One region of the Duganella sp. HH101 genome, then DNA from elsewhere that is predicted to be linked to it. Evidence: riboswitches for the same ligand, from Rfam matches in the RefSeq annotation. Region 1 holds a riboswitch; each other region holds the start of a gene.
The links. A riboswitch is a leader RNA that binds a small molecule or an ion and turns the genes downstream of it on or off. The one in region 1 is predicted to bind cobalamin.

Region 1 (7,830 bases):
TGCGTAATTTGTTGCGGCGGCCGATGTAGCCGACGCCTATCAGGCCGGCGGCCAGCGCCAGCAAGGCCAGCGTGCCGATGGTCTTTTGCACCGGCGTCAGCTTGGCCAGGGTTTCCATTTCAAAGCCATTGACCTTGGCGTCGGCGGTATCTGCCTTGGCCTTCGGCGCCGGCTCGGCCGGTTTGTTCTTGGCGTGGGCCGGCGCGGGCGTCGGCAGCTCCTGCGCCTTGGCCTGCAAGGCTTGCAGCTCCGCCACCGCGTTCTGCATGGCGGCGTCGGTCTGCTGCTGCGTCGCCGACGGCGCGGGAGGCTGGGCGGACGGTGCGGCCCCGCCCGCGCGGCCGGCAGCCGCCGCACCGCGCGCAATCGCCGCGTTGGTGCCGACGTTGGGCACGAACTGGCCGCTGAACTGCGGCGCGATCTTCATCGTCGCCTTGCTGCACGAATCCGCGCTGCACGACACGCCGCCATCCTTGATCGCCTGCGCGTTCTGCTGCGTCAGTTTTTCGCGCACCGCGTCGCTCGGCTTCCAGTAACCGCGCTCGATCGCGCTCAGCATGCGGTCGGTGATGGCCTGGAAGGCGCGCAGGTTGCCGCTGTTGGCGAAGCGCTCGCGCACCTTCAGGCCATGGCGGTCTTCGACGTAGGTGTCGTACATGCGCTGCCATTTGCCGCCGTCGACCACCTCGGGCACCGTCACCTGCCAGGCCCACAGGTAGTCGACCACGCGGTTGATGTAGCGCGCGCCGGAATAGCCTTCCTTGAGCATGCTGTCGGCCCAGCGCGGGTTCAGGTAGCGCGCCTGCATCTCCTGGCCCATGTACTGCTCCAGCGTCTTGTGGCCCGGCTTGCGCGGGTTGGACAGGTCGCTGACCATCACCTCCGGCGTCTTGCCGTCCACGCTGCGGATCGCCATCGCGGTGCCGCCCAGGTACTGGAAGAAGTCGTCGTTGTCCAGCGTCGCGAATAGATTGCTGGAACGGCTGTGCAGCGCGATCTTGCTGCCGCTGATGGCCTGCTTGAACAGTTCGCGGCGCTGGCCCGGATCGGCCTTGTCGTCGCCCCAGTAGCCGGCACCGAACGGATGGCTCATGCGGTTGATGAATACGTCCGCCACTTCCTTCTCGTTCTGCCAGGCGTTGGTCAGCGGGATCAGCTTCTCGATCTGCGTGCCGTAGGCGCCGCTCGGCAGGCCGAAGATGCGCACCGACGCCATGCGCTGCGCCTCTTCTGCGGAGATGCCGCGCGCCGTCAGCGCGGCGGCGGTTTTGGCCGCGTGCAGCTGCATCACGTTGCCGCCTTCGCCGGGGCCGTTGTCGTCCTGCTTCTGCGCCAGCTGCGCCGCCTGGTCCATCAATGTCAGCAGGTTGCCGAACAGGTCGCGGAACAGGCCTGACGAGATCAGCGTCACGTCCACGCGCGGACGGCCCATCTGCTTGCGGGTCAGCGCTTCCACGCCGGTGACGCGGCCACGCTCGTCCCACGTCGGACGCACGCCCATCAGCGCCATCGCCTGCGCCTCCATGATGCCTTCATGGCGCGAGGTTTCGACGCCCCACAGGTTCATGCTCAACTTGTCCGGCCAGGCGCCATGGCGCTTGCGGTAGTCTTCGGCAAGCTGCTGCGCCAGTTTGTAGCCGGCTTCGTAGGTGGTCTTGCTCGGGATGCGCGAGGGATCGAGGCCGAAGAAGTTGCGGCCGGTCGGCAGCGCATCCGGATTGCGTACCAGGTCGGCGCTGGCGCCGGTCGGAATGTAGCGGCCCGACAGCGCCTGCATCAGGCGCTCCAGTTCCAGTCCGGCGCTGCGTTCGATATCGTTTTCCAGCTGGGCGATGCGCTTGGTTTTCTGCTCCGGCGTCGACGTGGTGTCGAGACTGACCACGGCGCGCGCGGTGGCGTTGCGCAGCTCCGGCTTCGGCGCCACGCCGAAGGTGTGCAGGCCGAACGGCGTCAGCTTGCTGCCGGTGTCGTCCAGGTATTCCTCCAGGCCCTCCATGTCGGCTTCGGTTTTGAGCTCGGTCTTTTTCATGTCCTTCAACACGCCGCTCTTGGCCGCGAGGCGGTTGATCGCCGTCAGGTGGCTGCGCGCCAGCAGCGGGCTTTTTTGTTCGGCTACGCGGTAGTCGTTGAGCAGCGCGCCCAGCTCGCGCAGGTCGGGATTGAGGCCCGCCACATCGAACGGTGGCGTCATGTGGTCGATGATGACGGCCATGCCGCGCCGCTTGGCCTGGATGCCCTCGCCCACGTCGTCCATCACGTACGGATAGATGTTGGGCATGGCGCCGATCAGGGCCTCGGTCGGATCGCTGTCGGACAGGCCGGCTTCTTTACCGGTCAGCCATTCCTGCGTGCCGTGGGTGCCGATGTGCATGACGGCGTTGGCCTGGAAGCCCTTCTGCAGCCACAGATAAAACGCGATGTATTCATGCGACGGCGGCATGCTCACTTCGTTGTGCAGCTTCTCCAGGTTCTGCTCCCATGCGCGGCCGGGTTGCGGCGCCATCAGCACATTGCCGAAGCGGCGCGCAGGATAGACGAAGAACGGCTCGCCCTTGGCGTTGCGCCACAGGACGGGTGCGTTCTCCGGCTTGCCCCAGGATTTCTCGATCGATGCGCGCAGCGGCTGCGCCAGCGTGGCGAACCATTTCTGGTAGTCGGCCAGCGGCACCAGCAGCGCCTGGCCGCTTTCGGCCAGATGCTTCAGGCCCGCCATGTAGTCGCCCTTGGACTTGCCGGGGTAGTTGCCCCACTGCTGGATCTCGCCTTGCAGTTCGTCCTGGGACGGCGGCAGCGCGGCGCCGGTCTGGTAGCCGTCCTGCTTCAGGCGCTGGACGATCTGCCACAGGCTTTCCGGCAGCACGTTCAGGTAGGCCGCGCCGATGGTCTCGGAGCCATGCGGATAGTTAAAGTAGATCATGGCGATGCGCTTGTCGCCGTTGGCCTTCTGGCGCAAGGCCAGCCAGCTGGCGACGCGCTCGTTGAGGCGCTCGATACGTTCGGGGATAGGCGTCTCCTCGACGTAGGCCAGGCCGGTCTGCGCATCGCTGATGCGTTCGCGGCTGGCGACCACGGTCGGCTGGATCAGGCCCGCCACTTCGGCGCCGGCCAGCTGCCAGGTGCGTTCGATGATATCGAGGCCGATCTTCGATTCCTGCCACTGCGCCAGCGACTGCTGGCTCAGCGTGATGACGTTGATGGCGGGGACGCCGATCTTGTCCAGCAGCGCGCCGGTGTTGGCGGTGCCGCCCACCTTCATGCCCAGCGCGACGATCAGCTCGACGCGGCTCTTGCCGTTTTCATCGAGCAGGAAGCGCAGCGGCACGTCGTACGGATAGCCGAACACCGGCAGCACGTTGTAGCCGCTGGCCTCCAGCCGCGCGACGATGGCCGCCAGCGGCAGGGTTTGTCCCGCCACCAGGCTGGCGCGGTAAAACGGCACGGCGATCCACGGCGCACCGGTCTTGTAGTTGGCGTAGCCTTGCAGGTACTGCTCGTAGCTGCTGGACGTGCGGTTGGCCGCCACGTCGTACAGGCCCACTTCCGGCATCGCATGCACCGGCGCCACGGACAGCCTGGCGCCGAAATGGTTGCGCAGGATGTAGCGCAGCAGATTGCCCACGTTCTCCACGCCGCCTTCGCGGTGGTAGGACTGTATGCTTGCATCGTCGCGCACGCCCTGCTCGCGCAGGCTGTCGTCGATGGCGCCGCCGACCGCGAACACCGGACGGCGCGCCTTTTGCAGTGCCAGCAGTTCGGCGCTCAGGCCCACCATGGCCTGGCGGCCCTTGGCGTTGACGACGGCTACGTCGGCGCTGGTCAGCGCCGCGCGGTCGGCCGGCGTCATGCCGTTGGCGGGGATGATGCGCACGGCGACGTTCAACTCCTTCAACTCGGCCTGCAGGCCGCGCACCGCCAGCACCGCCGGGCGCGATTCCACATCGCCCAGCATCAGCGCCAGCGTGCGCGGCGCCTGCGCGGAGTGCACATAGCCGCCGATGCACAGGGACACCAGCAACAGCAGCAGCGCCCACAGTTTGTTATTCCGGTACATAGACGACCTTCCCATCCGGCAGCTGGTACGCAGTGCCCAGGCGCTTGCCGGAGCCAGACAGCGGCTTGTCGCTGACTTTGCTGACCTTGATTTCAGAGCCCTTCTTGGTCAGCACCTCGACATGGCCGTCGGCGCTTTTCTTGGCGATGGTGACTTCGGAGTTCGGATCCAGCAGGTCCATCATGTTCCAGGCCGAGAACAGCGCCAGCATCATGGCGACGATGAAGACGATGCTGGCGTCGAACAGGTTGGCGACGCCGGACAGCGGGTCTTCGTTATGCTCGCCGATGCGGCTGAAGCGGTGGCGGTTCATATAGCGCATCTCAGGCTCCCGCGCGCACCAGGTGCGGCTTGTGGTCCTGCGCCGCCAGGTGGGATTCGGCCACGTAGGCGATCTCGGTCAGGTCGGTGCGCAGCCAGTGCTCGCGCACCAGGCTCAGTACATAGGCGCTGACGCTGCACGCCAGGCCGACCACGGTGGCGGTGAAGGCGGTGGTCATCGACTCGGCCATCTTCGGCAGATTGCCCTGCGCCAGGCCGGCCAGCGAGATGCCCATCGGGATCAGGGTGCCCATCAGGCCCAGTGCCGGGCCGACGCGCACCACGAAGCGCACCGCATCCAGGCGGCGCACGCCGTTGGCGTCGGCGCGCTGCACCAGGCGTTCGAGGCGGGCGTCCAGTCCCGGCTCGCCTTCCTGCGCGGTCAGCACGGCGGCCATCTCCTGCCTGGCGGTGGCGACCAGCACGCGCACGCCGCGGCGGCGCTCCAGCCATTCGGCGGCGAAGGTGCCGAAGCACACGAGCATATGCAGCACCAGCGCTGCGATCCCCAGCAGCACGGGCAGGTACAGGATGGTGGAAATGGAGTACAGCAGTGTCTCGATGGAGTGCACGGCCGCGTCGGTGGGCAGGTTAAACATGGGATGGTCCAATAGGCAGGGATAAAAAATCGGGGCGCACGGGTGCGCGGACGGCGCGTGCGCAAGGCACGGCCGCCAGTCGGCAGGGCCGTGGCGCGAAAAATCGATGCATAGGTGTAGATCAAAACAGATGCAAGCCGCTCACCTCCCCGTGAGCGGATTGAACAGAAATGCCTGGGCATTTCCACCTGTCTTGGCCGGTATCCGGGCTGGCAAGCGACACCGCCTGACCTTCCCATGCGCGGGCACAGTGGTCTGAAGAGGCGGATTTGTCGTCAACGACGACGCTTGTTTACCGTTGCGGGGGCAGCACATGTTGGCTGGCGTGGCCAGCTTCATGTTTCCCGTTTAACTGCGCGTCTGGACAGACGCGCGGGCACCAAAACCGGGCGATTATACTTTAACCGGCAAGAGTTTGGAGAATCGGGCAGTCGGGGCGGTGATCGCCGTGGCAGCAGCCGGCCAGCGTTTGCAGGGTGTCGCGCATTTCGGTCAGCTCGGCGATGCGCTGGTTCAGCTCCGCCACGTGGCCCAGCGCGATGGTCTTGACGTCGGCGCTGGCGCGCTCCTTGTTCTGCCACAGCGACAGCAGATCGCGGATCTGGTCGAGCGAGAAGCCCAGCGCGCGGCCGCGCTTGACGAAGCGCAGCGTGTGCAGGTCGTTGTCGCCGTAGATGCGGTAGCCGGCCTCGCTGCGCCGCCCCGCCGGGATCAGGGCGATGCTTTCGTAGTAGCGGATCATCTTGGCGGAGACGCCGCTGGCTGTTGCCGCTTGTCCGATGTTCATGCTTGTCCTTTCAGGTGGTCCGGCTTCCAGCGGCGCAGCAGCAGGGCGTTGCTGATGACGCTGACGGAGCTGAGCGCCATCGCGGCGCCTGCGACCATGGGGTTGAGCAGGCCGAAGGCGGCCAGCGGGATGCCGACCAGATTGTAGATGAAGGCCCAGAACAGGTTCTGGCGTATCTTGCTGTAGCTGCGGCGCGAGATCGAGATGGCGGCTGCCACCAGTGCGGGATCGCCGCGCATGAGGGTGATGCCGGCGGCGTGCATGGCGACGTCGGTGCCGCTGGACATGGCGATGCCGACATCGGCGGCGGCCAGCGCGGGCGCGTCGTTGATGCCGTCGCCGACCATGGCGATGCAGCTGTCTTTGCTCTTCAGCGCGGCGACGGCCGCGGCTTTGTCGGCGGGCAGCATGTTGGCGACGATGCGGCCGACGCCCAGCGCTTTGCCGACGGCGTCGGCGCTGCCCTGGTTGTCGCCGGTGAGCAGGATGGTCTGGATGTGCATGTCGTGCAGCGCTTGCAGTGCGGCGCGGGCCTGGGGTTTGATGCGGTCGCCGAAGGCCAGCAGGCCCAATAGCTGCGCGGGCTGCGGCGGGTTCGAAGCGGCCAGCCAGGAGATTGTCAGGCCTTGCCGTTCCAGTTCTGCGGCGCGGGCGTTCAGCGCATCCAGCGCGACACCCTCTTCCTGCATCAGCCGCGTGCTGCCCAGGATCAGGCGCACGCCATCGACGGTGGCCGCGACACCACGGCCCGGCAATGCAGCGACGCTGGTGACGCTCGGTGCGGCGGCGGTGACGGCGCTGCTGGCGGTGGCGACGTCGGCGGCATCGGTAACAGCGCGGGCCAGCGCATGTTCGCTGCCGCGCTGGATGGCGGCGGCCAGTTGCAGCAGCCGCGCCTCATCGATGCCGGCTGGTTCCAGCGCAACAAGCGACGGCTTGCCTTCGGTGAGCGTGCCGGTCTTGTCGAACGCCACGGTGGTGATGCGATGCGCCAGCTCCAGCGCTTCCGCATCCTTGATCAGTATTCCGTAGCGCGCGGCCACGCCGGTGCCGGCCATGATGGCGGCGGGCGTCGCCAATCCCAGCGCGCATGGGCAGGCGATCACCATCACCGCCACCGCATTGATGATGGCCCGTTCGGCGTCGCCGGTCGCCAGCCACCAGCCAGCCAGCGTCAGCGCCGCCAGCACCAGCACCACAGGCACGAACACCGCGCTGACGCCGTCCACCAGATGCTGCACCGGCGCCTTGGCCGCCTGCGCATCCTCGACCAGACGTATGATGCGCGCCAGCGTGCTCTCCGCGCCCACCGCCGTCACCCGCACCAGCAGCAGGCCTTCGCCATTGATGGCGCCTCCCGTCACGCGGTCGCCCGCATGGCGCGCCACCGGCAGGCTCTCGCCGGTGATGAGCGCTTCGTCGACATGGCTGGCGCCCTCCACCACTTCGCCGTCGACCGCGACCCGCTCGCCCGGCCGCACCACCACCAGTTCGCCCGGTTGCACGTCGGCGATCGGCACGTCCACATCCTGCGCGCCGCGCCGCACCCGCGCCGATTCTGGCCGCAGCACCTGCAAGGCGCGGATCGCCGACGTGGTCTGGCGCTTGGCCCGCGCCTCCAGCCATTTGCCCAGCAAGATCAGGGTGATCACCACGGCCGACGCTTCGAAGTACAGATGCGGCATGGCCGCCGTCGACGCCAGCAGCTGATAGACGCTCAAGCCATACGCCGCGCTGGTGCCCAAGGCCACCAGCAGGTCCATATTGCCGCTGCGGGCGCGCACGGCCAGCCAGCCGGCGCGGTAGAAGCGCGCCCCCAGCCAGAACTGCACCGGCGTCGCCAGCAGCAATTGCAAGCGGCCGTCCAGCATCCAGTGCACGCCGGCCAGCTCCAGCAGCATGGGCAGCAGCAAGGGCAGCGACAGCAAGGCCGCCAGCAGCACGGCGCGGCCACCGCCCGGATGCGCCAGCGTCGCCGCCGCCGGTGCGGCTGCGGGTGAGGATGGCGGCAGCTCAGGCGTGGCGTGGTAGCCGGCCTTGTCGACCGCCTGCGCCAACAGCGCGAAATCGAG
Region 2 (7,830 bases), on a different contig from region 1:
GTCAGGCAGTCGACCAGGATCAGGCGGTCCGGCGAGGACCAGCGCAGCAGCTGGTTGCCCAGGGCAAGCGGCTCTTCGACAGTGATCCATTCGCTGGGCCGGCCGGCGCGGTGATGTTCGATACGGGCGGCCATTTCGGCGTCGCCTGCGGTGGCGGTGGCGATGTAGACGACTTCCTTGCCCGATTCGATGGCCAGGCGATCGGCGTATCCGCTTTTACCTGAGCGTGCGCCGCCCAGAACCAGTGTACGTGTCATGCTGCGCTCCTTGAAAACAGGGCGGCGACGGCCGCCGGATTTGATGGAAAATAGGCGTGAAAATACGAAGCTGCCAGAGATCCTACGCGGTACCAGGCTTCACCCTGTACGGCGGATGGATGTTTGATAGTGTACGCCGCAGGCTCCACTGTTGTCTCCAGTTTGGAGTAATGGAACGTGTGTCCGCGCAGGACGCCCTGCGCCGTCGTCAGCCCCTGCGAGCCTAGGCCGGCCAGGCGGGCCTGCATCGCCACAGCCCCGGGCAGCAGGCCGGCCATCGCCCATACCGCGCCGGCCTGGTCGGCCAGCGTATCGGCCAGCGCCATCATGCCGCCGCATTCGGCGACGATGGGCGTTCCGGCTGCATGCGCGGCGCGGATCGACGCCTGCCATGTGGACGCCTGCGACAGCGCTTCAGCGTGCAGTTCGGGATAACCGCCCGGCAGGTACACGGCGGTCGCTTCCGTCGGCACCGGTTGGTCGGCCAGCGGCGAGAAGAAGGTCAGCGTCGCGCCGAGTTGGCGCAAAGTGTCCAGGTTGGCCGGGTAGATGAACATGAAGGCCGGGTCGCGGGCCACGGCGATGGTCTGCCCGGCCAGCAGCGGCGGCTGCGGTTCTGTGGCCGGCGGCACCTCGATGCGCACGGGGCGCAGGCGTTCCCAGGCCGCCTCGTCGAACATCAACTGGTCCGCCAGATTGTCGAGCAGTTGGTCGATGTCGCCGATTTCGCCCGGCAGTACCAGGCCGAGGTGCCGTTCGGGCAGCGATTTCGCCTGGCGCGGCAAGGTCGCAAACAGTGGAATATCGCGCAGCGAGGCCGCCACCATTTTTGCGTGGTTCTCGCTGGCGACGCGGTTGGCGATCACGCCCGCCATCTCCACCGGGCCGTAGTCGCGCAGGCCGTGCACCAGCGCGCCGGCGGTTTGCGCCATGGCGCCGGCGTCGATCACCGCCATCACAGGCACGCCGAATTCGCGCGACAGGTCGGCGGACGACGGCGTGCCGTCATACAGTCCCATCACGCCTTCGATCAGTATCACGTCCGCTTCGGCGGCGGCTTGCGCCAGTTGGCGGCGGCACAGGTCATGGCCGACCATCCACAAGTCCAGCGAGCGCACGGGCGCACCGCTGGCGCGCTCCAGCAGCATCGGGTCGATGAAGTCCGGGCCGCATTTGAATACGCGCACCCGTTTGCCCTGGCGTGCCAGTTTGCGCGCCAGCGCGGCGGTGACGGTGGTCTTGCCCTGGCCCGAGGAGACGGCGGCCACCAGCAGGGCTTTGACTTCGATGTGCGTCGCCATTACCACTCGGTCCCGGCCTGTGCGCCGATGCCGGCCTTGAAGGCGTGCTTGACGACTTCCATTTCGGTGACGGTATCGGCGATGGCGATCAACTCCGGCGGCGCGCCGCGTCCGGTGATGACGACGTGCTGCATCGCCGGACGGGCCAGCAGGTCGTTGATGACGGTCTCCACGTCCAGGTAGCGGTACTTGAGGGCGATATTCAGTTCATCGAACACCACCAGGCCGATCTCCGGATCGGCCAGGAAGCGCTTGGCCTGTTCCCAGGCCAACTGCGCTTTTTCGATATCGCGTTCGCGGTTCTGGGTTTCCCAGGTATAGCCTTCGCCCATCGAGTGGAAGCTGACTTCTTCGGGGAAGCGGCGCAGGAACAGCTCTTCGCCGGTCTGCATCGCGCCTTTGATGAACTGCACCACACCGACCTTCATGCCGTGGCCCATGGCGCGTATCACCATGCCGAAGCCGCTGGAGCTTTTGCCCTTGCCGTTGCCGGTGTTGACGATGATGATGCCGATCTGCTTGTCGGCGGAGGCGATCTTGGCGTCGATGATGGCCTTCTTTCGCTCCATGCGTACGCGGTGGCGCTCGTTCAGTGCTGCGGTTTGTTCGTCGATGTCGCCGGTATTCTGTTGGTTCATGCAATGTCCTCGGATGGGATGAAGATGCTGCGCTTGCCGTGCTGGAGGATGTCGATCGGATGGCCGAGATAATCGCTGAGGATCTCGGCCCGCATCACTTCCGCCGTGGTGCCGGCCAGCCAGCGGCCGTCGCCCATCAGCAGCAGCGCGTGGGTGGAGACGCTGTGCGCCAGCGTCAAATCGTGGCCGATCATGATGGCGGTCTTGCCCTGCTCGCGGCACAAGCGCGCCAGCAGGCTCATAACGCTGACCTGGTGCGCCAGGTCCAGCGCATTGGCCGGTTCGTCGAGCAGCAGCAGCGGCGTATCCTGCGCCAGCATGGCGGCGATGGCCACGCGCTGGCGTTCGCCGCCGGACAAGGTGCGCAGGTCGCGCTCGGCCAGGTCGGCCACTTCCATCGCTTCCAGCGATTTCAACGCGATGGCGTGGTCGTCGCTGCCTTCCCAATAACGGTTGTCGTGATACGGGTGGCGCGCCGACAGCACGGTTTCGATGACGCTGTAGGCGAAGGCATCGCTGCGGCTTTGCGCCAGGAAGGCGCGCTGGCGTGCCAGCTCGGGCAGCGGCCAGTCGGGCAGGGCGCGGTTCTGGATGGTGACATAGCCGCTGTCGGGATCACGCAAGCCGGCCAGGGTCTTCAACAGGGTGCTCTTGCCGGCGCCGTTGCGGCCGATGACGCTCCAGCATTCGCCTTCGCGCACATGCCAGTTCAGATCCGCGATCAGCTGGCGGCGGCCGATTTTTAATGAGAGATTGTGAGTGCCTATCATTATTTGCGCAGCCGGTGAAGTTGATACAGGAAGACCGGGGCGCCGATCAGCGCCGTGACGACACCCACCGGCAGCTGTTGCGGCGCGATGATGGTGCGGGCCAGCGTGTCGGCCAGCAGCAGGAAGCTGCCGCCGGCCAGCGCCGCCGCCGGTATCAGCACGCGGTGGTCCGGGCCGACGGCGAAGCGGCAGGCATGCGGTACGATCAGGCCGACGAAGCCGACGCTGCCCGCGCTGGTGACGGCGCTGGCGGTCAGCAGGCCGGAAACGAAGAACAGGCCCTTGCGCAGCGCGCCGACGCGGATGCCCAGCGTGGCTGCAGCTTCGGCGTGCAGCGCCATCACGTTCATGGAGCGGGCGCTGCGCAGTGCGAATACCAGGGCGCCTGCTAGCACTATCCATGGCAGCGCGCGCATTGGTGCGCCGGCCAGGTCGCCGATCATCCAGAACACCATGCTGCGCAAGCGGCTTTCCGGGGCGATGGACAGCATCAGCGTCACCAGCGCCATGCAGGCGGAAGACAGGATCACGCCGGTCAGCAGCAGCAGGGCGGTGCCGCCGTCGGCCGCCGCGCCGCCGCGCAGGTCGCGCCGGGCCAGCAGATACAACATCATCGAGACGGCGACCGCGCCGGCGAAGGCCGAGGCGTCGACCATCCAGATGGCGCAGCCGAACAGCAGCGCTGCCAGCGCGCCGACCGAGGCGCCGGCGGAAATGCCAAGCACATAGGGATCGGCCAATGGGTTGCGCAGCAGCGCCTGCATCATCACCCCCGCCAGCGACAGGGCCGAGCCGGTGACGAAGGCGGTCAGCGCGCGGCTCAGGCGCAGGTCGAGCAGGGTCGATGCCAGGGTTTGGGTCTGGCCATGCAGCAGTTCACCGATTGCTGCGGGAATGTCAGAGAGGGGAATCGAGACCGAACCGGTCATGCCCGAGAAAATGAGGCTGGCAAACGCGAACAGCACCAACCCGATCAGGGTGATGGCGGCGCGCTGTCGCAGGTTGCGGGAGAAAGAATGCATGCACTGCTTTCAAAAAAGAGAGGCTGCCGGGCGCGCGGCGGATGCGCTCCACGCCCGGCAGGTTACACCATTACTGCTTATTTGTAGCCGTAGCGGATGCCGGCGAACAGCTTGGACATTGGCGTGGCGTAGTTGCGCGCCAGGTCGTACTGTTTGTCGTTGATGTTGTTCCAGCGGACCAGCGCCGACCAGTCACGGTTGAAGTGATAGGTCGCGTACAGGTTGACCAGGCCATAGCCGCCCAGGCGGTTATTGTTGGCTGCATCGTCATAGCGGTCGCCGGACAGCTGGAGCTCCACGCCGGCCTTCCAGGCGCCGGCGCTGTAGTCGGCCAGCAGGTTGCCGTGTTTTTTGGCGCGACGTTGCAGGCGCTTGCCGCTGGTTTCGTCCTTCGGGTCTTGCAGGTCGACGTTGGCGGCGAGGTTGAAGCGGCCCAGTTGCTGGCTCGCGGACAGCGTCAAGCCTTCAAGCAGGGCGTGGTTGACGTTGTAGGCGCAACCGCTGGTGTAGCCGGCGGAGCCGAACGGGCACGGGTTGGTGTTGACCAGCAGGTCGGTCAGGCGATTGCGATAGTAGCTGGCGCTGAGTGCGGTGGCGCCGCTGTCGTAGCGCAGACCGATTTCGGCGTTCTTGCCCAGCTCCGGCTTGTTGCGTGGATTGCCGTAGGACGGGTAGTACAGCTCATTGTAGGTCGGTGCGCGGAAGCTGGTGCCATAGCTGGCGGTGGCGCGCAGCGCCTGCGTGAAGTTGTAGCCATAGCCGAGGGAGCCGGTGGTCTTCGCGCCGTACATCGATTTGTCGCGGCGCGCGCTGGCGGTGAACAGGTTGTCGCCACGGCGGGCGTTGTACGAAGCCGCGAAGGAGTTGGTGGTGCGCTGCGGGTTATCCAGTTTGAAGCCGTTGGTCTCGACTTCTTCTTTACGGTGGCTGTACAGCAGTTGCAGCACGTCGGCGCCGACCTGCACATCATTCTGCCAGGTGAAGTCGGTCTGCTTGGTGTTGATCTGGGAATAGCCGGAAGCCAGGGGGCTGCTGTAGGTGGCGCCTTCGTCCTTGGTCTGCGAGTACTGCACCAGGCTTTGCCAGATCGGCAGGATCTGGTTCTTGCTGTAGATGGCGGCGTTTTCGAGTTTTGCATTCGAGCGCACATCGAAGGCGGCAGCGCCGTTGTCGTACTGGGATTCGAGCTTGCTGTGCAGGAGCAGCGCGCCGACTTCGTGGCCTTCGGCCAGGCGCAGGCCGAATTGGGCTGCTGCGCTTTCGTGGTCGTAGCCGTCCTTGTCGGCGTTGTAGGCTTTGCCGATGGCTGGGCGGGTGGCCGAGAAGCCGTCCGATTTTTCCTTGCCGGCGCTGATCGCGTAGCTGATGCTGTGTTCACCGCCGGTGGCGCCGGAGATCGAAGCGTCGGCTTCGCGGGTGTTGTCGGTGCCGTAGCCGGCGAAGGCGGTCAACGCCGGTGCGCCCTTGCCCTTCTTGGTGAAGATCTGGATCACGCCGCCGATGGCGTCCGCGCCATAAAGGGAGCTCAGTGGGCCGTAGATGATTTCGATATGATCGACGGCGGTCAGCGGAATGGCGCTCCAGTTGGCGGCGCCGGTGGTGGACGAGCCGATACGCACGCCGTCGACCAGCACGATATTCTGGTTGCTGTTGGCGCCGCGGATAAACACGGTGGAGTTGGTGCCGGCGCCGCCGGTGCGGGCGATCTCGATGCCGCGCTGGCGTTGCAGCAGGTCGACGATGGAGCCGGCGCCGGATTCGGCGATCTGTTCGGGGCTGATGGTCACGCTGTCGCTGATCACGTCGGCCAGCGCCTGCGGGTGGCGGGTTGCGGTGACGAGCACGGTGCCGGCGGTCGGTTCGGCGTGGGCATAGGAGGCGGCCATTGCCAGCGCCAGCGACGTCAGGGCCGCTGGACGGGAGATACGAAGGGTCATGATGTAGTTTTTCTGTTAATAGCAACCGGCCGACGTCCCCGTGGGCCAGATTGAACAGAAGCGGAGAACCGGGAATCGCCTGTTGCGCTCATCCAGTTCGTTCGCTTCCACCTGATTTGGCCGGTATCCGGGCTGGCAAGTTAAACCGCCTCACCTTCCCATGCGGAGCACAGTGGTTGTCAGAGGTGGTTTGTCGCGCATGCATTGCGACACTTGCTTACCGTTGCGGGGGCAGCACACGTGGGCCTTGGCTGCGTGAGCCGAGAGCTTCGTGTTTCCCGTTTAACTGCGCATCTGGACAGACGCGCGGGCACCAAAACCCCGTCATTATACGGGTTTGTGCCGCAACGGTCATGGGGCGGCGGTTCAGCTTTGCAGCGTCAGCGTGGCGCCATAGGCGATTTGATGCGGGTTTTGGGCCCCTTGCATGGCCATGTCGGCGGGAGCCAGGCCTGCGTGGCTGGCCGACAGCAGACGCATCGCGCCGGCATGACAGATGATGATGGCATCCCGCTGCTGGCGCTGGAGGTCGGCGTGGAAGGCCGCGATGCGGCAGGCCATTTGCAGCACGCTTTCGCCGCCGCCGGGACGGTATTGGACAAGATCGGCGGCCCAAGCGTCGATGTCGGCGCGGGGGATATCGTCCCAGGGCCGCAGCTCCCAGTCGCCGAAGTCGATTTCCGCGATGCGGGCGTCGAATAGCGGAGGGGCGGATTGCAGCGGCGCCGCCAGTTGCGTAGCCAGGGTGGCGCAGCGTTGTAGCGGGCTGCTATATATAGGGCGGCCGCGCGGCAGTGTGGCTGTCAGCGCGGCCAGTGTCTGCGCCAGTTGTTCCGGCGCGACCGCCAGATCGCTGCGGCCGTAGCACACGCCAGGAGCGATCAGCGGCTGCGGATGACGGACCAGTATCAGCTGCACGGCGTTACCAGGGGAGGGCGCCGTGGTGCATGCTGGCCAGTACGCACAGGTAGAACGCCACTTCGCTGAGTTGCTGCACCGCGCCGAGGCAGTCGCCCGTGTAGCCCGCGATGCGGCGGACGAATTTGCGGGCCAGCCAGATGGTGGCGATGCCGGCCGCGACGATGCCGGTCGCCAGTGCGCTCCAGGTCAGCCATCCGCAGGCGATCATCGCCAGTGCGGGAATGGCAGCGGTGACGGCTGCTAGCAGGAATTCAATGGTGCTCATCTTTTGTGCCAGCGGTTTAGCCTTGCCTTCGGCGCGCGCGTAATCGAGGCGCCAGATCAGGGAGGAGGCCATCAGGCGCGATAGCGGGTGGGCGACGAGCAGTGCGGCGATCGCAGCCAGCGGCGGCAGCATGGACAGCGTCGCGCATTTTGTACCGAGCAGGCAGATGATGCCGATGGCGCCATAGGCGCCGATGCGCGAGTCCTTCATGATCTCCAATACGCGCTCCGTCGTCATGCCGCCGCCAAAGCCATCGCACATGTCGGCGAAGCCGTCTTCGTGGAAGGCGCCGGTGGCGTAGATGCCGGCGGCGGTCGACAGCAGCACGGCGACCGGCGCGGGGAAGATCCAGGCCGCGAGCGCATAGACGCCGGCCGCAATCGCTGCCACCACCACGCCGACCAGCGGGAAGTAGCGCGAGGCCTGGTTCAGCCACGCGGCATCGAACCCCACCCAGCCAGGAATCGGCAGGCGGGTGAAGAACTGGAGTGCGGTGAAGAACAGGCGTAGTTGATGCACGGCGCTTACTCGGACTTCTCGCTGACCTGGGCCGATTCGAACGTGGCCATCTGGTTCAGGAAGTTGACCGAAGCATGCAGCAGCGGCAGGGCCAGTGCGCAGCCGGTGCCTTCGCCCAGGCGCAGGCCCAGATTCAGCAGCGGCTTCGCGCCAAGCGCGGCCAGCATCTGCAGGTGGCCGTTTTCGTTGGAGCAGTGGGC
Region 3 (7,830 bases), on a different contig from region 1:
GGTCGACACGCCGGGCATGCTGTGGCCGAAGATCGCGCTGCCGAGCGACGGCCTGATGCTGGCCGCCAGCCACGCGATCGGCTCGAACGCGCTGATCGAAGAGGAAGTGGCGGTGTTCCTGGCCGACGAGATGCTGAAGTACTACCCGCAGCTGCTGGTGGCGCGCTACGGCTTCAAGGATATCGAGACGTTCGACGGCATCGCAGTGGTGGAGGGCGTGGCGGCCAAGCGCGGCTTCCGCCAGAAGGGCGGCGACCTCGATTTCGAAAAAGCCTCGCACACCTTCCTGGGCGACTACCGCAGCGGCATCCTGGGCCGCATCTCGCTGGAGACGCCGGCCAACCGCAAGGAGCGGCTGGACGTGCATGACGCCGAGATGGCGGTGAAGGCGGCCGAGAAAGCCGCGATCGCCGCCGCCAAGGCCGAAGCCTACGCCAACGGCAAGCGCGGCACCTAAATCCGGGGACCTGACCCCGGATTTAACCGAAGCGGAAGCTGCTCACCGCCAGCGATCCCATGAACGCGTCCTCGTGATAGGGGACGCTGGCCGCCTCGTTCTCCGCCGCGCCCAGCGCCACCATCAACGGCAGCAGATGCTCCTCGCGTGGATGCGCCATGCGCGCAGCCGGCGCCTTTTCCCACTCCATCAACTGCGCCGCGCGTTGCTGCGGCGGCAGCGCCATGGTCGCGCGCAGCCAGCCGTCGAAGGCGTGCGAGGCCGCCGCACCCTGGGCGTTGAACGCGCGCAGGTTGTGGTAACTGAGGCCGCTGCCGACGATCAGCACGCCCTGCTCGCGCAAGGGCGCCAGCAAACGTCCCGCCTCCAGGTGCGTCAACGGATCGAGGCCGTGCTTGAGCGACAGCTGCACGATGGGCACGTCCGCATCCGGATACACCGGATACATGGCGCTGAAGGTGCCGTGGTCGAAGCCGCGCTGCGGATCCAGCTGCGCCGGGAAACCGCCCGCATCGAGCAGCTGCTTAACCTGCGCCGCCAGCTCCGGCGCACCCGGCGCCTTGTACTGCACCTCATACGTGTGCGGCGGGAAGCCGCCGTAGTCGTAGATCATCGGCGGCCGTGCCGACGACGACACCGTGAAATCGCGGCCCTCCCAGTGCGCCGTGATCACCAGCACCGCCTTCGGCGTCACGCCGAGCTGGCGCGGGATGTCGCGCAGCGACGCGTCCAGCTGGCCGTACAGATGGCCCACCTGGTCCATCATGAACGGCCAGGGGCCGCCGCCGTGGGAAAGGAAATAGCTGGGCAATGCATGCATGGTAAAGCTCCGGTGTGAGGTTGAACTCACTATAAGGACGGAAGCTGTTGCAATCAATGCGCGAAATGTAGATAGGTCATATCTAAAAAGTTAATGATACGGGGCAGGGGCGTATAATGCCGGGGTTCTGGTGCTTGCCCATGTGCTCACATGTGCAGTTAAACGGGAAACACAGGCCGCCCACGCTCGCAGCGTGACGGCCAAGGTGTGCTGCCCCCGCAACGGTAACGCAAGGCCGCTTGAGCGCCTTGCCAGCCCGGATACCGGCCAGACCAGGGGGAAGCGCGCGTGATGCGATCCGCGCGGCTTCCGTACACTTCCGGCTTGCGGGGACGCAGGCGGATGTCTCTTTTGAAAATGATCTGACATGCACTCCACCGCTTTCCAACCGCGCCTGCTGGCCGCCGCCGTTTCCCTGTGCTTCACCGCCGCCGTTCCCGTCGCCGCCCTGGCGCAAGATGCCGCCGCTGCCGGCGCCACCGCCGGCGCGCAGGTCGCCCAGATGCTGGCACCGATCGTCATCACCGGTTCGCGTTTCGACGCCGACCCGGCGCTGGCCCCGATCGGCGCCACCATCATCAGCGCGGAAGAGATCCAGCGCGCCGGCGCCAACGACGTCAACGCCGCGATCCGCAAAGTAGGCGGCGTCTACGGCCGCCAAAGCCTGGACGGCAGCCCGGACTTCGGCCTGGACCTGCGCGGCTTCGGCAGCAACAGCAGCCAGAACATGGTGATCGTGCTGGACGGCGTACGCCTGTCGGAGAATGAACTGAGCAGCGCCATCCTGTCGACCATCCCGATCTACACCGTGGACCACATCGAAATCACGCGCGGCGGCGCCAGCGTGTTGTACGGCGACGGCGCCACCGGCGGCGTGATCAACATCGTCACCAAGCGCCCGGTCAAGAACAGCCGCCGCGGCAGCGTGTTCGTCGAGGGCGGCCAGTTCCGCGCCGGCGAAGTGCGCGCGTCCGGCTTCCAGGCCTGGGACGGCTTCGCCGCCGACGCCACGCTGGACACCCAGCGCACCGACAACTACCGCGACAACAACGAATTCAAGCAGACCCACTTCAGCGGCGGCGCGCAATGGTTCGACAACGCCGGCCGCGCAGGCTTCCGCTACGAAGGCGCGCGCCAGGACATGCGCCTTCCCGGCTCGCTGAGCGAGGCAGAGTACAACGCCAATCCGCGCCAGAGCAAGACTCCCGACGATTACGCCACGCTCGACAGCGACCGCTTCACCGCCTTCGCCCAGCGCCGCATCGGCGGCTATGAGCTGGCGGCCGATCTGTCGTACCGCAAGAAGAAGGCGGAATCCGCCTACTCCTTCGGCGGCCCGCCGTCGATCACCACCTACGACAGCAAGCAGACTCAGTTCTCGCCGCGCGTGCGCCGCCTGGGCGAGATCGGCGGCCTGCTGAACGAGATGGTGGCCGGCTTCGACTGGACCGTCTGGAATCGCACCACGGCCACCAGCGCCAAGTACTCCGCAGCCGATGCGACGCAGCATTCGAAGGCCCTGTACGTCCGCGACGAACTGCGTTTTGACGCCGCCCATGAAGGCCGCGTGTCGGCCGGCGTGCGCCGCGAGATCTTCAACAAGGACTTCAGCGATGCCGTGAGTTTCGGCAGCACCGGCTACAAAGTGTCGCAAGGCCTGAACGCCTGGGAGCTGCAGGCGAGCTACATGCCAGTCGCGAAGCTGACCGTCTACGGCAAGGCTGGCCAAAGCTACCGTGTCGCCAATTCCGATGAAAACGCCTACACCCCGGGCTTCAACAAGCCGCTGGCGCCGCAGCAGTCGCATGACCTGGAGCTGGGCGTGAGCTATGGCACCGCCGCGCAGAAGATCACCGGCCGCGTATTCCGCCACAACCTGACCAACGAGATCTTCTACGATCCGACGATCTACGCCAACACCAACCTGGCGGCGACCCGCCGCGAAGGCTTCGAGCTCGATGCCGAGCAGCGGATCAACGCCAACTGGAGCGTCAACGCGCACTACCAGCACGTGGACGCCAAATTCACCGAGGGCGCCTACAACGGCAAGGAAATGATGCTGGTGCCGAAGAACACGCTGACCGCGCGCCTGAGCTGGACCCTGGCCACCGGCCACACCGCCGATGTCGGCGTGCAGTGGGTGGACAGCCAGCGCAACGGCGCGGACTTCGACAACAAGTGCCCGGCGCAGATCCCTGCCTACACCACGCTGGATGCGCGCTACGCCCGCAAGCTGGGCCAGTGGGAGTTCGCGGTGTCGGGCCTGAACCTGGCCGACAAGCGCTACTTCTCGCAAGCCTTCAGCTGCAAGGACGGCATCCAGGGCGCTATCTACGCCGCCGACGGCCGCCAGCTGAAACTGTCGGCCCGCTACGAGTTCTGATGCGCACCCCGACCACGACCGTTCGCCCTGCGCAGCTATTGCCTTGGCTGGCGCTGGCCTGCGCGCCGGTGTGCGCTCAACCTGCCGTCACGGTGAAGGACGACGCCGGCAACAGCGTCACCGTCGCCAGGCCGGCGCAGCGCATCATCTCGATGGCGCCGCACATCACCGAACTGCTGTTTGCGGCCGGCGGCGGCGAACGCGTGGTCGGCGTCATGAACTACAGCGACTATCCGGAAGCGGCCAAGCGCATCCCGCAGGTGGGCAGCAACGCCACCATCGACATGGAGCATGTGCTGGCGCTGCGCCCGGACCTGCTGGTGGTATGGAAAAGCGGGAACACCGCCCGCCAGCTCGACCAGCTGAAAAGCCTGGGCATCCCGATCTTCTACAGCGACCCGCAAAAGCTGGAAGAGGTAGCCACCAGCCTGACCCGCCTGGGGCAGCTGATGGACACCGGACCGTCCGCGCAAAAGGCCGCGCAGGACTACCGCCAGCGCATCGCCAGACTGTCGGCCGCCTATGCGCAGCGGTCCACGGTGCGGGTGTTCTACCAGATCTGGGAAAAGCCCATCTTCACGCTGAGCGGCGAGCATATCGTCAGCGACGCGATCCGCGTGTGCGGCGGCCAGAACGTGTTCGCCGCGCTCAAGGTGCCGGCGCCCACGGTCAGCACCGAGGCGGTGTTGCAGGAAAATCCGGAAGCCATCGTCGGCGGCGAGAAGCACGACGCCGAAGCCGGCATCAATATCTGGAAGCAGTACAAGGGCATGCAGGCGGTCCAGCGCGGCAACCTGTTCATGATCGACAGCGAAACCCTGGTGCGCGCCACGCCGCGCATCGCCGATGGCGTCGCCATGCTGTGCGAGCGGCTGGAAGCGGCACGCCAGCACCGGCCTTGATGGGTTTAATGCGGCCATAATTTGCACATCGTGGAAAAGGTGGTAATCTCGCGGCGTTTGCCACTCACCCTCGATGAAGGACTGTCATGCGTTTCCTGAGCTTCCTGCGCCCGCTGCTCGTCACCGCGGCCTTCATGGCCGCCGCCGCCGGCGCCCAAGCCGCCGATTTCAAGAACGGCGTGGACTACAACACGCTGGACCTGCCCAACCGTCCCGACACCGGCAAGAAGGTCGAAGTGCTGGAAGTGTTCATGTACCACTGCCCGTACTGCAACCAGCTGGAAGCGCCGCTGGCCGAATGGGTCAGGAAGCAGGGCGACAAGATCGTGTTCCGCCGCATGCACCTGGGCGAGGATGCGCAAGCCAAGGCCTTCTTCACGCTGGAGGCGATGAACGCGCTGGGCAACGGCATGCACGAAAAGCTGTTCCATGCCGTCCACGTCGAACATAACCGCCTCAACACCGACCAGGCCATCCTCGACTTCGTCGTCAAGAACGGCGTCGACAAGGCCAAATATCTGGAATTTTTCAACTCGTTTGGTGTCCAAGCGAAGATGAAGCGTGGCGTGCAGGTGGCAAACCAGTATAAACTGGACAGTGCTCCGACGCTGGTGATCGACGGTCACTACACGACATCGCCGTCGGTGGCGGGCCATGGCCTGACGTCCACCCCCGAGGTGCACGCAGCCGTGTTTGCAGTGGCGGACAGCCTGGTAGCCAAGTCGGCCCAGGAACGCGCCGGAAAGAAGTAAGGATAGCGCCATGAAAGAAATCAGCGACGAACGCAAGGCGGCCGAGGGCCAGGTCATGAAGATCTACAAGGAGTCTTCGCCTGTCATCGAAACCCTGTTTGAGTGGGCCTACATCAACCACGTCGCCTGGAGCCTGGCGGTGCTGGCGCTGGGCTTCATCGTCTGGCTGGTGATCGCCTTGAGCAACGCCGAGAACCAGCGCAACGCGCTGATGACCAAGCAGTGCTTCGACCCCGTGTTCAAGGGTGAAATCGACAAGAAGTGCCTGCGCACGGTGCACTCGCGCGAGCACTGGTGGGAGCATGTGAGCTACGCGCTGACCCACGTCAGCCCGGAAAAATAAACATGGCCCAAGCCCGCAGCAGCGGGCTTTTTCTTTGATAAGGCAGCTTATGAAACAAGTGATACTCATAACCGGCAGCAGCCGGGGCATAGGCGCGGCGACCGCGCTGATGGCCAGCCGGCGCGGCTACGCGGTCTGCATCAACTACCTGAACGACGCGGAGGCGGCGGGCAGGCTGCGCGAGCAGATCGTCGCCGAGGGCGGCGAGGCCATCGCCGTGCAGGCCGACGTCAGCGTGGAGGCGGACGTGCAGCGCCTGTTCACAACCGTCGACGAGGAACTGGGGCCGTTGACGGCGCTGGTCAACAACGTCGGCGTGCTGGAGCAGCAGTGCCGCTTGACGGAGATGTCGGTGGAGCGCCTGCAGCGGGTGTTCGCCACCAATGTGATCAGCTACTTCTTGTGCAGCAAGGAGGCGGTCAAGCGCATGTCCACCGCCGGCGGCGGGCAGGGCGGCGGCATCGTCAACCTGTCGTCTGGCGCGGCGAAGCATGGGGCGCCTAACGTCTACATCGACTATGCGTCGTCCAAGGGTGCGATCGATGTGATGACGCTGGGCCTGTCGAAGGAGGTGGCGGCCGAGGGCATACGGGTGAACTGCGTCCGGCCGGGCATGATTTATACCGATATCCACGCCAGCGGCGGCGATCCGGGGCGCGTGGCGCGGCTGGAATCCAACGTGCCGATGCTGCGCGGCGGCCAGCCGGAGGAGATCGCGGAAACGATATTGTGGCTGCTCAGCCCACAATCGTCCTACGTCAGCGGCGCCATCATCGACGCCGCCGGGGCGCGCTAGAAAGCCGCCGTCCGCCGGCCGCACGCACGCTGCACGGCATTTTCAACCGCAGCAAGCAGCTGCTTCAACGGCCAGGCCAATTCCCGCGCGGCGGCGGGCGGCGCACAATTTGGGCATCCACTCAACGAAAGGACTGCCCATGAAACGCTCCCTCCTGCCCGCCGCCTTGCTGCTGGCCGGCGCCGTCAACGTTGCCTACGCCGACAACACCACCGACCTCACCATCCAGGCAGCCCGCCGCTACGCCGCCTTCTGGAACACCGGCGACCCGGCACTGGCCGCGCAGGCGCTGGCCCCGGACTTCATGGACCGCACCTTGCCCGCCGGGCGCGAGCAGGGCGTCAACGGCCCGCTGCAAGCGTCGAAAGGCTTCCGCGCCGCCGTGCCGGACCTGAAGGCCGAAATCACCGACATGGTCGTCAACGGCGACCGCGTGGCCGTGCACCTGCATTTCAGCGGCCACTTCACCGGCCAGTTCGGCGCAACCGCCGGCAAGGGCCAGGCGATCGACTTCCAGGCCTTCGACCTGTACCGCGTGGCCGACGGCCGCATCGCCGAGAACTGGCACCTGGAAGACAACCTGACGCTGTTGCAGCAAATGGGCGTCATGCCAGGTCTGCAAAGCGCTCCAGCAAAAACTCAATAAGCAGCGTAATGCGCGGCGGCTGATAGCGGTTGCGGTGATAGAGCAGGTTGAGCGGCGCGCTCTCGGTGAAGTATTCGTCCAGCACCGTCGCCAGCCTGCCGCTGCGCAGATCGCCCGCGATATCGAGGATGGACTTGTACGCATAGCCCTGGCCCGCGATGGCCCACTTGCGTATCACCTCGCCGTCGTTGCTCTGCTGCGTGCGGCGCACGCGCACCGCGCGCTTCTCGTCCGCCTCGTCGTTGCTGCAATAACGCCACTCCTGCATCGGCCCCAGCGCCGTCACCAGCACCAGCGTCGGCAGCTGCGCCAGCTCTTCCGGCGTGGCCGGGCCGCCCGTCTGCGCGATCAGCGCCGGCGACGCGCACACCACGCGCCGGCTCGGCGCCAGCACGCGCCGCACCATCTCGCTGTCGGCCAGCTGGCCGTAGCGGATCGCCAGGTCGATATCGTCCTGCACCATGTTGGCGGTGGTGTCGCTCAGCGTCAGCGCGTACTGCAGCTCCGGGTGCAGCGCGCGGAACTCGTCGAGCATCGGCATCAGCACATTGCGGCCCAGGTCCGACGGCGCCGAAATCTTTACCATTCCGCGCACGCCGTCGCCACCCGCATGCAGGCCGGCTTCCGCCTCCGCCATCAGCGCCATCGCCTGCTCGCTGAAGTGGCGGTACATCTGGCCTTCCTCGGTCAACCGCAGCTGGCGCGTGGTGCGCTCGAACAGCTTGACCTGC

Region 2: another riboswitch for cobalamin. It lies ahead of DUGA2_RS31530 (TonB-dependent receptor domain-containing protein); the one in region 1 lies ahead of DUGA2_RS30965 (MotA/TolQ/ExbB proton channel family protein).
Region 3: another riboswitch for cobalamin. It lies ahead of DUGA2_RS14835 (TonB-dependent receptor); the one in region 1 lies ahead of DUGA2_RS30965 (MotA/TolQ/ExbB proton channel family protein).

The regions. Positions count from the first base shown of each region.
Region 1 is NZ_LRON01000037.1:3,279-11,108, reverse strand. Features, by position in the region: gene DUGA2_RS30975 (cobaltochelatase subunit CobN) at 1-4,051, opposite strand, end outside; gene DUGA2_RS30970 (DUF2149 domain-containing protein) at 4,038-4,373, opposite strand; gene DUGA2_RS30965 (MotA/TolQ/ExbB proton channel family protein) at 4,375-4,971, opposite strand; cobalamin riboswitch at 5,149-5,370, opposite strand; gene cueR (Cu(I)-responsive transcriptional regulator) at 5,372-5,758, opposite strand; gene DUGA2_RS30955 (cation-translocating P-type ATPase) at 5,755-7,830, opposite strand, start outside.
Region 2 is NZ_LRON01000042.1:14,332-22,161, forward strand. Features, by position in the region: gene cobU (bifunctional adenosylcobinamide kinase/adenosylcobinamide-phosphate guanylyltransferase) at 1-257, opposite strand, end outside; gene DUGA2_RS31510 (cobyrinate a,c-diamide synthase) at 254-1,558, opposite strand; gene cobO (cob(I)yrinic acid a,c-diamide adenosyltransferase) at 1,558-2,196, opposite strand; gene DUGA2_RS31520 (ABC transporter ATP-binding protein) at 2,193-2,966, opposite strand; gene DUGA2_RS31525 (iron ABC transporter permease) at 2,966-3,988, opposite strand; gene DUGA2_RS31530 (TonB-dependent receptor domain-containing protein) at 4,066-5,925, opposite strand; cobalamin riboswitch at 6,026-6,258, opposite strand; gene DUGA2_RS31535 (histidine phosphatase family protein) at 6,292-6,843, opposite strand; gene DUGA2_RS31540 (adenosylcobinamide-GDP ribazoletransferase) at 6,848-7,630, opposite strand; gene cobT (nicotinate-nucleotide--dimethylbenzimidazole phosphoribosyltransferase) at 7,636-7,830, opposite strand, start outside.
Region 3 is NZ_LRON01000008.1:117,163-124,992, forward strand. Features, by position in the region: gene ylqF (ribosome biogenesis GTPase YlqF) at 1-457, shown strand, start outside; gene DUGA2_RS14830 (class III extradiol ring-cleavage dioxygenase) at 480-1,277, opposite strand; cobalamin riboswitch at 1,389-1,564, shown strand; gene DUGA2_RS14835 (TonB-dependent receptor) at 1,645-3,660, shown strand; gene DUGA2_RS14840 (cobalamin-binding protein) at 3,660-4,562, shown strand; gene DUGA2_RS14845 (thiol:disulfide interchange protein DsbA/DsbL) at 4,649-5,314, shown strand; gene DUGA2_RS14850 (hypothetical protein) at 5,325-5,657, shown strand; gene DUGA2_RS14855 (SDR family oxidoreductase) at 5,707-6,453, shown strand; gene DUGA2_RS14860 (ester cyclase) at 6,593-7,099, shown strand; gene DUGA2_RS14865 (LysR family transcriptional regulator) at 7,059-7,830, opposite strand, start outside.